Regions from separate parts of the Chitinophaga sp. MM2321 genome, predicted to be linked through region 2. Evidence: riboswitches for the same ligand, from Rfam matches in the RefSeq annotation. Region 2 holds a riboswitch; the other holds the start of a gene.
The links. A riboswitch is a leader RNA that binds a small molecule or an ion and turns the genes downstream of it on or off. The one in region 2 is predicted to bind S-adenosylmethionine.
Positions count from the first base shown of each region.

Region 1: it holds a riboswitch for S-adenosylmethionine, as region 2 does, so the genes downstream of both, ABQ275_RS07780 (PLP-dependent aspartate aminotransferase family protein) here and ABQ275_RS03280 (PLP-dependent aspartate aminotransferase family protein) in region 2, are expected to answer to the same signal.

Region 1 is NZ_OZ035533.1:2,003,508-2,008,842, reverse strand. Features, by position in the region: gene ABQ275_RS07785 (dicarboxylate/amino acid:cation symporter) at 1-577, shown strand, start outside; gene ABQ275_RS07780 (PLP-dependent aspartate aminotransferase family protein) at 528-1,706, opposite strand; SAM riboswitch class I at 1,846-1,958, opposite strand; gene ABQ275_RS07775 (NAD-dependent epimerase/dehydratase family protein) at 2,031-2,975, opposite strand; gene ABQ275_RS07770 (YdcF family protein) at 3,055-4,305, opposite strand; gene ABQ275_RS07765 (ATP-binding protein) at 4,541-5,335, shown strand, end outside.
Region 2 is NZ_OZ035533.1:877,417-882,751, forward strand. Features, by position in the region: gene ABQ275_RS03270 (Maf family protein) at 1-182, shown strand, start outside; gene ABQ275_RS03275 (homoserine dehydrogenase) at 273-1,460, opposite strand; gene ABQ275_RS03280 (PLP-dependent aspartate aminotransferase family protein) at 1,531-2,709, opposite strand; SAM riboswitch class I at 2,890-3,008, opposite strand; gene ABQ275_RS03285 (DUF2851 family protein) at 3,140-4,429, shown strand; gene ABQ275_RS03290 (OsmC family protein) at 4,558-4,965, opposite strand; gene ABQ275_RS03295 (hypothetical protein) at 5,150-5,335, shown strand, end outside.

The DNA of each region.
Region 1 (5,335 bases), 1.1 Mb from region 2:
CTCACTGGGTATTTATTATGGTTTCGGTACTATCTATTTTATAGTCGGATTTAGTTTTTATGCTTTTGTAGCGGGTGGTTTTAATGGTATTAAAATCTTCTGGAAAAACAATATTATTCCCACCTTAACCGCGGTGGGCACCGGTAGCAGCATTGCTACCATTCCTGCCAACCTCGAAGCGGTGCAACGGATGGGCGTACCGGCATCCATTGGCAATGTGGTAGTGCCGCTAGGTGCTACCCTGCATAAAGATGGCTCCAGCATTTCTTCTATCATAAAAATGGCCGTTGTATTTGCGATGTTCGGCAAAGGTTTCAACAGTGTAGATACCGTGCTGATGGCCATGGGCATAACCGTGATCGTGAGCATCGTGGAAGGCGGTATTCCCAATGGCGGCTATATCGGCGAGTTGCTGGTCATGTCCGTATATGGGTTCCCGGTAGAAGCCCTCCCGCCGCTGCTGATCATCGGAACATTGGTTGATCCGCTGGCCACTATTTTAAATGCGACGGGAGATAACGTAGCGGCTATGCTGACAGCACGCTTTCTGCCCGGGCGTGCTGCGGCAGTTTCTTAAAAGCCTGTTCCAGGTCGGCCAACAGGTCGGCCGACTCTTCCAGCCCTACAGATAAGCGAATCAGGCTGTCACTTACCCCTTCTGCCCTTCTCTTTTCAGCAGGGATAGATTTATGCGTCATTTCAGCCGGATGACAAAGCAAACTTTTAATGCCGCCCAGGCTTTCCGCCAGTTTAAAGTAATGCGTGGAGGTAACAAAAGTGGTGGCGGCAGCGGCGCTATCATCTTTTAAAGTAAAAGAAATAATCCCGCCAAACCCTTTACTCTGCCGCTTTGCCAGCTCATGTCCCGGATGCGATGGCAAACCGGGATAGAACACTTTTTCTACCGCCGGATGTTCTGCCAGGTATTCCGCTATGATTTGTGCATTGATGCCGTGTTGTTTAATACGCAGGTGCAGGGTTTCAATACCACGGATCAGCAGGAAGCTGTCGAATGGCGACAGGATGGCGCCACAGGCATTCTGATAGAACTTTATTTCTTCTCCCAGCTGCTCCGTTTTGGCTATCACTACCCCGGCGATAAGGTCACTATGTCCGCCGAGATACTTGGTAGCACTGTGGATCACGAGGTCCGCCCCCAATGACAATGGCTGTTGCAGCACCGGTGACGCAAAGGTATTATCTACACAAAACAAACAATTGTGTGCTTTTGCAATACGACCTATAGCGGCAATATCAGAGATCTTCAGCGTGGGATTGGTGGGCGTTTCCAGCCATATCAGCCTGGTAGCGGGTGTGATGGCATGGAAGACGGCCTGCGTATCAGAAGTATCAACATAGTTTACCCGGATCCCGAATTTTTCATACACTTTATGAAAGAGGCGGAAAGCGCCACCATAGATATCATCTACGGCTACAATTTCATCCCCGGATTTAAGCAGTTTCAATACGGCGTCTATGGCTGCCAGTCCGCTGGAGAAGGCAGATGCAGCGGCGCCACCTTCCAGCTGTGCAATAATTTTTTCTACTGCCGCGCGGGTAGGATTATTGGACCGTGCATAGTCATAACCTTTGTTTACACCCGGTGCTTCCTGTACAAATGTAGAAGTCTGGTAGATAGGCACAGCAATGGCGCCGGTTTGCGGGTCTACGGGAATAGCATGGATCAGTTCTGTGATTGTGCTCATCTTTGATTGTTTTTTTAGTTTGATAAAAAACGTTCTTGCGGAGCAAATCAAGAGAGAGAGTGGGATTTTCGAATTTTTTGATTTTCGAATTTTGGTATTTAAATTCAAAAATTCGAAAATCAAAAAATTCGAAAATCAAAACTTATCTTTCCTGACATCTGATCAGGATGGATGCAGCACCTTTCAAAGCTTGTGCAGTGAAGGTTGCTAAGGTATCATCGGGCCATTTCCCTACTCCTTTCTTGATAAGCAACTTAAAGAACTGGTGCAAAGATAAAGCAGAAAAATTAACCACCAAATTTATTTTCCTACAAATTCAGTAGACTATTGTTTAGCCAATGTTAAACGTATGCCTTCTTCGTAAGATGTTGGTTTGAATTGATAATAATTTTCAAATTTGGAGGAGTCAAAAATATAGGGATGATTGTTCTGGTACAGCATCTCCCCTAATTCCCCTATGGTGGTATCAAACAATCCGGACAGGCCGATCATAAAACTGCCCAGCTTCATGTACCGGGGCTTAATGCCCATTTGCCCCGCAATCAGCTCCACATAAGTTTTACCATTGGGAGCGGGATTGGTGGTAGGCAGGTGCCAGATCTGGTTCCATGATTGCGCGTCCTGGGAAAGCAGGTATAGTCCCTTGCCGGCATCGGGCGTAAAAGTATAACTATGGGTTACATTATCTTTTCCCAGCCACATCGCGGAGCTGTTTTTCTTAAACCGGTCGATAATCAGGAGGTTGAGGAAACCGGTTTTATCTGCGCCGGGGCCGTAGAAATCGGCTGCACGTGCTATGGAAGCAGTCATATTACCCGCCTTCACTTCATCCATTAATTGGGTGGCAATAGCCGCGCGAACCTCCCCTTTATGGCTGGAAGGATGATACGTGGTATCTTCTTTCATAGGGCCGTCTACTAACCCGTAGGAATATACGTTATCGAAGAAGATGAGTTTAGCGCCGGCTTCCTTACAGGCATTAATCACATTGGTCATGATCTTAGGCCATGCAGTAGCCCATAGTTTCCTGTCATATTTAAGACCTGCGGTCAGGAAAACGATGGCGGAGCCATTTACTGCCTGCTTCGTTTGTGCGTAATCGGTAAGGTCGGCGGTTACCAGGTTGGTGATGCCTGCAAATGTTTTGGGAGAGCGGCCTACGAGGCGGACCTGTTTCCCGTTCTTCGTCAATTCCAGGCACAGCTCATTGGCAATGATACCACCTGCCCCCAGGATGGTATATAAAGGCTGAATAGATTCGTTTGACATGGTTAAAATATTGAGTGTTTTTAGATGCTGTTGGAATATTAATTTTTATATAAGACGTATAAAACCCGAAAATATTTTATCAGGGGTCCAATGGATCCCGGGCATCGGCCTGTAAAGATTTCAGATCCGGTATAAAAGAGAGGAAATACAGATCGGCCTGTTTTATTTCCGTGGCCGGCAGGTAGCTCAGCTCCTGCATACAACGCAGGTTGAAGATACTTCCGCTCACATAGCTCAGGTGAAAGGGATCGGACACACAGCACATTTTTTTATTCATGGGGAAGCCATTGCGCCAGGCAATGCGCACCGCGTTGCGGATATTGGTAGTGGTATGCCGGGCATAAGGCTCCAGGATCACAGCGGCTGCGGGGATCTTCAGTTCATTCACCAGGTACTTCTTCATTTCCACTGCTTCAGAAAACGGGGTGCCGATGGGATGTACATGTCCGCCGGAAACGATGATGCAGGGAGCAAGACCTTTACGGAACAGGTCTGCCCCTATGCGGCAGCGGTTCTTACCGGCATCGCTGATAGCGTCTGTATTGCCGGGGCCCGCACCCAGGATCAGCAGGGCGGAAAAGGTATATTTATCCCAGTCAGTTTTTTTCAATTGCGTGTAAGCCTCGCTGTTAGTATCCGACAGCGGCTCATAGCGCGCGCATTCATCACGTTTGTTCAGGCGCAGCAAGGCCAGTGCAAGATCGAGGGAGGGCCTGAAAAAGAGGCGCCTGTTGCTATTACCGTCATCTTTCAACGCCTGCGTCACTTTTATTTTATAGGCCGGGGATGACACATCATATACAGCGGAATCAATGGCTGCATAACGGAATCCTTTATTGGTCGTATAGGCGTTAATGATATAGTTTACTCCTTGCGCCGCATCCTTCCAGGCACGGGCAAGTAATGCGGTATCGGGCATCGCTGCGTACAATTGAAACAAGCCGCTGCTGCGCATGGCTTTCACCAGTCCTTCCATTTCCGCCGGATACCGGGTCAATAAATCAGGCAGTGTGTTGCCGATGCGGCTGATCACCTCTCCTGTAAATAAAAACGGATCTGTTATAGCTGTGATATTGAGACTAACGGAATGGGGCACACGCTGTACGTATGTTTTTCCGATACGTTGCATAGTGGTATCCCCGGCCATTATCCGGGCAATGGCAGGCATCTTTTCAAATAAAGTAAACAGGTAGAAATTTCTATCCTGGATATAATCTTTCCCCGTAAGAAAATGATAGCCGGGATCCGGGTAGGCATACTGACTTTTAGCAGCCGGTAAGAAAGCGATCAGAAAAAATAGTACAACCAGGTACTTTTTTATACTTGCCATTGGTAAAAAAACGTTACGCCATACAAAGTACGGATTACCTTTTAATAAGATTTAGTTCTATCTTTGATTTAAAATAAAAAACAATACATTAATAAATAATATGTATATCTAAGTTATTAAAAATTATATACCTATAAAACATTTAGTCATAAATATAGCATTAGCTGTAAAGATTAAAATCACTTATTTTTGGCCCGCCAATGCGGCGTAAACCGTAACTGCCAATAACCCAACAATGTATAATACCCACGAAAGAAAAAGCTTTTTACGTTTCGCTATACTCATCCTGATGGTAATCATACTGGTTACCTTTTTCATGATCATTGTTCTCCGCAAGCGGGCATCTGATCAGCTGGGCGTAGTGGTAAAAAGCCTGGTTGCTACAAAAACGGATGCAGGGCATATTGATCAGGCAGTGCAACTGTTGTATGCAGCAGACAATAATTTCCGTTTATATACACTCACTTACAACCCTACGCACTTACATACCTATATAAACGACTTACAGGAAATTAACGCACATCTTGATACTGCTATAGGCGCTACAGCCGCTGAACAACAAATGCAAGGCCTGCTGGCCGACAAGGAAGAGAAAACAGCGGTTTTCCTGCGGGGCAAGCTGTATGTAGATTCTCTCCTGCTTTTATCACAGTCGTGGGATACTGCCGCAGCGCCACCAGCGTTGCAACAGCTGAAAGCAATAAAGATACCACAGCAACAGGAAGTAGATACGATCATTACCTCAACCTCCGGTACCAGTCAGGGCAAGAAGAAATTATTCGGAAGGCTCAAAGAAGCAATTTCCAATAAGGTCAGTGTGCAACATACCCAGCAACAGGTACGGCTGGTAAAACGTCATATCGACACCAGCAGCAGTGGTGTTGCTTACAATGAAGCGGCGCTGAAACAGCTCCGGGATACTTATCAGCAATTTATGCGGGAAGCGGCGGGTAGTCATGCTAACCTGAACCGCAAAGAATATGCGCTGGTAATGGCTAACCAGCGGTTGTTTACCGAATTGCAACGATTG
Region 2 (5,335 bases):
CACCGGAGCAGATCAGTTATTATGTAGATAATTACAAACCCTATGATAAAGCCGGCGCTTATGCCATCCAGGAATGGATCGGTGCAGTAGGAATAGACAGCATCAACGGCTGCTTCTATAATGTAATGGGACTACCGGTTAGTGTAGTGGTGCAAAAACTTGACCAGGACTTTTCGGATTAACAGGATTTCCAGGATGGGTGTTTTGTTGTTTGATATTATATATATTTTCAAACAACAAAACACCCATCCTGGAAATCCTGGAATTTCATTCTAATCCTGGTCCATTACCAACAGATTCACGTCTTTATTTTTCAGCCAGTTCACTTCTCTTAGTTGTTGGAGGTTGATGGTGCCTACCACGTAGCGCCAGGCGGTTGATTCATACTTCTCTGAAATATTGAAAAACACCGAGAGATCTACCTGGTCGGGTGTTTTATAACGCAGGTATACTTTCAGTTTTACATCGTTGGTGAAAGTGGGCTGATTATTCTGTTTGATTTTTTTATACTCGTAGCGGTAGTTGTACAACAGGGCGGAGATATCAGACAGTACGGCGCTGCCGGTTGCAGTACCACCGGCGCCTTTACCTACAAAGAATTGTTTGTCGGTGAATGCACTTTCCAGCAGGATGCCATTGTACTCATTATACACATCATAGAGGAGGTTATGTTCTTTGATGAGATGAGGTAGCACGTATGCAAACACGTTGCCGTTCTGCCGGCGGCATTGGGCAATCAGTTTCACCGTACAGTTTCTTTGTTTGGCAAACTGGATATCAAAGTCGTTGAGGTGGTGGATACCGAAGTTATACACTTCTTCCGGTTTCACGAAGGTGCCGAAAGCGTGGAGGAGGAGGATGACGAGTTTGTATTTAGGATCGTATCCTTCTATGTCCAGTGTAGGATCGGTTTCTGCGAAGCCCAGTTCCTGCGCTTTTTGCAGGGCCGTTTCAAAGCTCTGGTTTTCTTCAAATATTTTGGTAAGAATGTAGTTGGTAGATCCGTTGCAGATGCCTTCCACTGCATTGAGCAGGTCGTTGTCGTAATATTCTTCCAGGTTGCGGATGATGGGAATACTGGCGCAGCTGGAGGCTTCGTACAGGAAGGGCACTTTATTTTCTGTTTGTAACTGGAAGAGAGCGGGCAGGTTTTCAGCAATCATGCGTTTGCTGGCGCTTACTACTGCTTTGCCATTGCGGAGCGCAGTGCTCACAATTTCAAAGGCGGCTTCCGTATCATTTATCAGCTCTACTACTACGTCTATGGTAGGATCTTCCAGGATTTCATTTTTATCGGTAGTGAAGTAGCTGCTGTCAATAGGTCTTGATTTGTTAGGGTCTTTAATACAGATCTTTTTGATGCGTGCATTAATACCTTTTGTTCTGTTCAAAACTTCATACAGTCCTTGTCCTACGACACCGAATCCAAAAATACCTAAATTGATGATCTTGTTTTCCATACTTTTTTTCAAACTTGAGGCTGCTGATACGATACTGACAGCGTGTAGCCGGCAGCGTTAGTAAGGCAGCTTATTGTAAAACAGTGATTTGTTTACCCGCCGGATGGTTTAATTTATCCAGTGCTTGTTTCAGGTCGTTGATCAGGTCTTCGGCATCTTCTATGCCTACTGATAAACGGATGCAGGAATCCTGCAAACCTGTTTTTTTCCGGAATGCTTCCGGTATCGTTCGATGTGTCATGGTAGCCGGATGAGCCAGCATACTTTTCACACCGCCAAAACTTTCCGCCAGTTTAAACAGCTTGGTAGCGTTCACGATGCGGATCGCATTTTTGATATTATCGCTTTTTAAGGAGAAGCTCACGAGGGCGCCATAACTTTTTTGCTGTTTGCGCGCAATGTGATGGTTTTTATGGGTAACAAGACCCGGATAAAATACTTTATCCACCGCAGGATGCGCGGCCAGCCAGTTGGCTACGGCGCTGGCATTGCTGCATTGCTTTTCCAGCCGGAGCGCCAGGGTTTCTATACCACGGATCGTGAGCCAGGCGTCGAACGGACTGAGGATACTACCGGAAATATTCTGGTTATAGCGGATCTGATCAGCGAGCGACTTGGAATTGACCACTACCAGTCCGGCAATCACGTCGCAGTGACCGGCCAGGTATTTGGAAGCACTGTGGATAACCATGTCGGCGCCCAAAGTGAGTGGTTGCTGCAATAAAGGGGTACTGAAAGTATTATCTACTGCCAGCAGGATATTATGTTGTTTGGCAATTTTACTGATAGACTTGATATCAGAGATGCGCAATGTTGGATTGGTAGGGGATTCCAGCCAGATAATCCGGGTATTGGGCGTGATGGCAGCCAGTACTTTATCGAGGTTGCTGGTGTCCACGAAGTTTACTTTGATCCCAAAACGTTCAAACATGTGGTTGAAGATCTGGAAGATGCCACCGTAAGTATCTTCTACGGCCATTACTTCATCGCCGGTTTTCAACAGCTTCAGTACAGCGTCAATAGCAGACATCCCGCTGGCGAAGGCGAAACCTGCGTAGCCTTCTTCCAGGTTGCAGATCAGTTCTTCCAACACTTTCCGCGTGGGATTGTTAGCCCGCGAAAATTCAAAACCCTTATTGATGCCCGGCGATTCCTGTACAAAGGTAGATGTTTGGTAGATGGGCACTGAAATAGCGCCTGTCAACTCATCTATCGGAATACTATGAATCAGTTGTGTAGCTGTTTTCATCTTATTAAATTATTTTTTAACGATGTCTGTTTGTACAGGTATTACCCTGCAACGGTATCATTAAAAATCTACTTAAACAACGACAAATCCAGGAAGTGGGCGGGAGCGGGCATAAAAAAGCTCTTCCGTTTGTTGGAAGAGCTCTTTTCAATATTATATTGGTGAAGAATTATCTCTGCCAACTTATCTTTCCCCGACTTGCACCGGGGCAGGAATTAGCACCTTTTTCCTGATAATTAAATCAGGAAAGGTTGCTAAGGCATCGCAGGGCCAAGTCCCTCCGCCTTTCTGGATAAGTGATGTATAAGAACTGGGTGCAAAGGTAAAGGCAGTTTGATCAATTTTCCAAATCAGGAGCAGAAATTTTTTTACCGGAGGTGATGTTTTATTATCTTTAGCTAATAGTATTTTAATAATCAACCATATCTTTATGCATGTTAACCCCCCGCTCTCCGAAGAGCTTTTTCAGCATATATGGGCGTGCCGTATTTTTAAGCAGGATAACCTGGTAACTACTACGGGTGAGCCTTTACAGATCATCTACCCCGGATGGCAGAATCACCACAGCGGCCCCGATTTTACGGGGGCAAAGATCAGGATCGGCAATACTGTATGGGCAGGCGCCGTAGAACTGCATCTTAGCACATCCGACTGGTTCCGGCATGGGCATCAGCACAATAAACAATACGGGCGGATCATCCTGCACGTGGTATTTGTACATGACCTGCCCCAGCGTGAGGCGGGAGATGCGCCCTGTCTTGAATTACAGCAGTATATCCCCAAGCTGTTGCTACAACGCTATGAATGGCTGCGGCAGTCGGCTTCCTTTGTGCCTTGTGCGGATAGTGCCGGCGATATCTCCCGGCTCATCTGGCTCAGCTGGAAAGAGCGGCTGCTGGCCGAACGCTGGGAAAACAAGATGAACGGACTACGTGCCTGGCTGTTATGCAATAAATATAACTGGGAAGAAGCGTGCTACTGGGCAGTAGCACAGAGCTATGGCATGCCGGTAAATGCGTTGCCGTTCCTGCAAATGGCGCAATCGCTGCCCTATAATATCCTCATGCGGCATAAGCACCAGCCGCTGCTAACGGAAGCCCTGCTTTTTGGTCAGGCGGGAATGCTGGAAGCGGACTTCATCGACGTATACCCGTTGCAGTTACAGCGGGAGTACCTGCACCTGCGGCATAAATATCAGCTCCAGCCAATAGCGCCGCACCACTGGAACTGGCTGCGGATGCGGCCTGCATCTTTTCCTACCCTGCGGCTGGCCGCCTTTGCCACCCTGATGCAGCAAACATCGCATTTGTTTTCCCGCATCCTGGAGGCAAGAGAACTTGGAGAACTGGAACGGTTGTTTTTCGTACGGCCATCAGCGTACTGGCAGGAGCATTACCGTTTCGGGCAACCGGTAACTGCCACCCACCGCCCCGGCAAACAGGCCGTGCATGCCGTTTTAATCAATACGGTGCTACCGCTTCTCTACCTCTATGGACAACAAAAAAACACCCGCTATTACCAGGAGAAAGCCCTGCATTTCCTCCAGCAGCTACCCGCCGAAAAAAACAAGATTACCAATGCCTGGGAAAAGCTGGGCGTTACACAGGAAAACGCCATGGAATCGCAGGCACTCCTGCAATTGAAGCAATATTACTGCGATGAAAAGAGATGTCTGAAATGCGCAATAGGCATGAAGATATTGGGCGGGGAAAAGATGTAGGAATTTAGGAATTTTTTGATTTACGAATTTAGGGATTTGAAATGCAGCGGAGATAACCGTATACGCACATATCTCCGCTGCATTTCAAATCCCTAAATTCGTAAATCAAAAAATTCTTAAATAGTGCCTTACCAATTGAAGGTTACATCCTGTACAAGGTCCGGGTGTACGCTTTTGGCGACGGGGCAGGTGAGTGCTGCTCTTTCGAGGACGGTTTTTTCTTTTTCTCCCAGGTTATGGGTACCGGGAAAATCAAATACGATGGTTACGCCGGTAATGCGACGTGGTTCTGTACCCATTATTTTCTGAATACTCACTTTGGTGCCTTCGATGGCCCAGTTGTTATCTCTTGCCTTGATGCCCATGATGGTAAGCATACACGAGCCGAGGGCCGTGGCTACCAGGTCAGTAGGAGAGAATCTTTCACCTTTTCCATTGTTATCTACCGGTGCATCTGTTTCAATGACGGTGGCTGATCGCAGGTGGGTTGCTGTAGTCCGTAATTCGCCGGTGTAGATAATTTCCGCTGTTTGCATGATGTATAGTTTTAAAGTCCTTTGTATGGTTGGTAATCAAACTGTAAAATAAGTGTATTTTTAGAACAAGTTAAAAGGCAGGGTAAGAGCCTTATCAAACTAAAAAAAATTAGGTACGTTTGTAATATTAACATAACAATACCTTTATTCAAGCGTTTATTTATTATAATAATAGCCCATCACTGTGAAAAAAATATACTTAATCCTGTTTTTAGCAACGATCACGGGTAGTTTGCAAGCGCAAACCACCAGCAGGCAAACGGAACAGTCTAAGAAAGATGAAAAAGAGCAGCGTAAGCTGAAGAAGATAGCGATCTTCCGTGAACAGGAGGAGGGGGAAAATGTGTTCCAGCGTGACTTTTCGATAGGC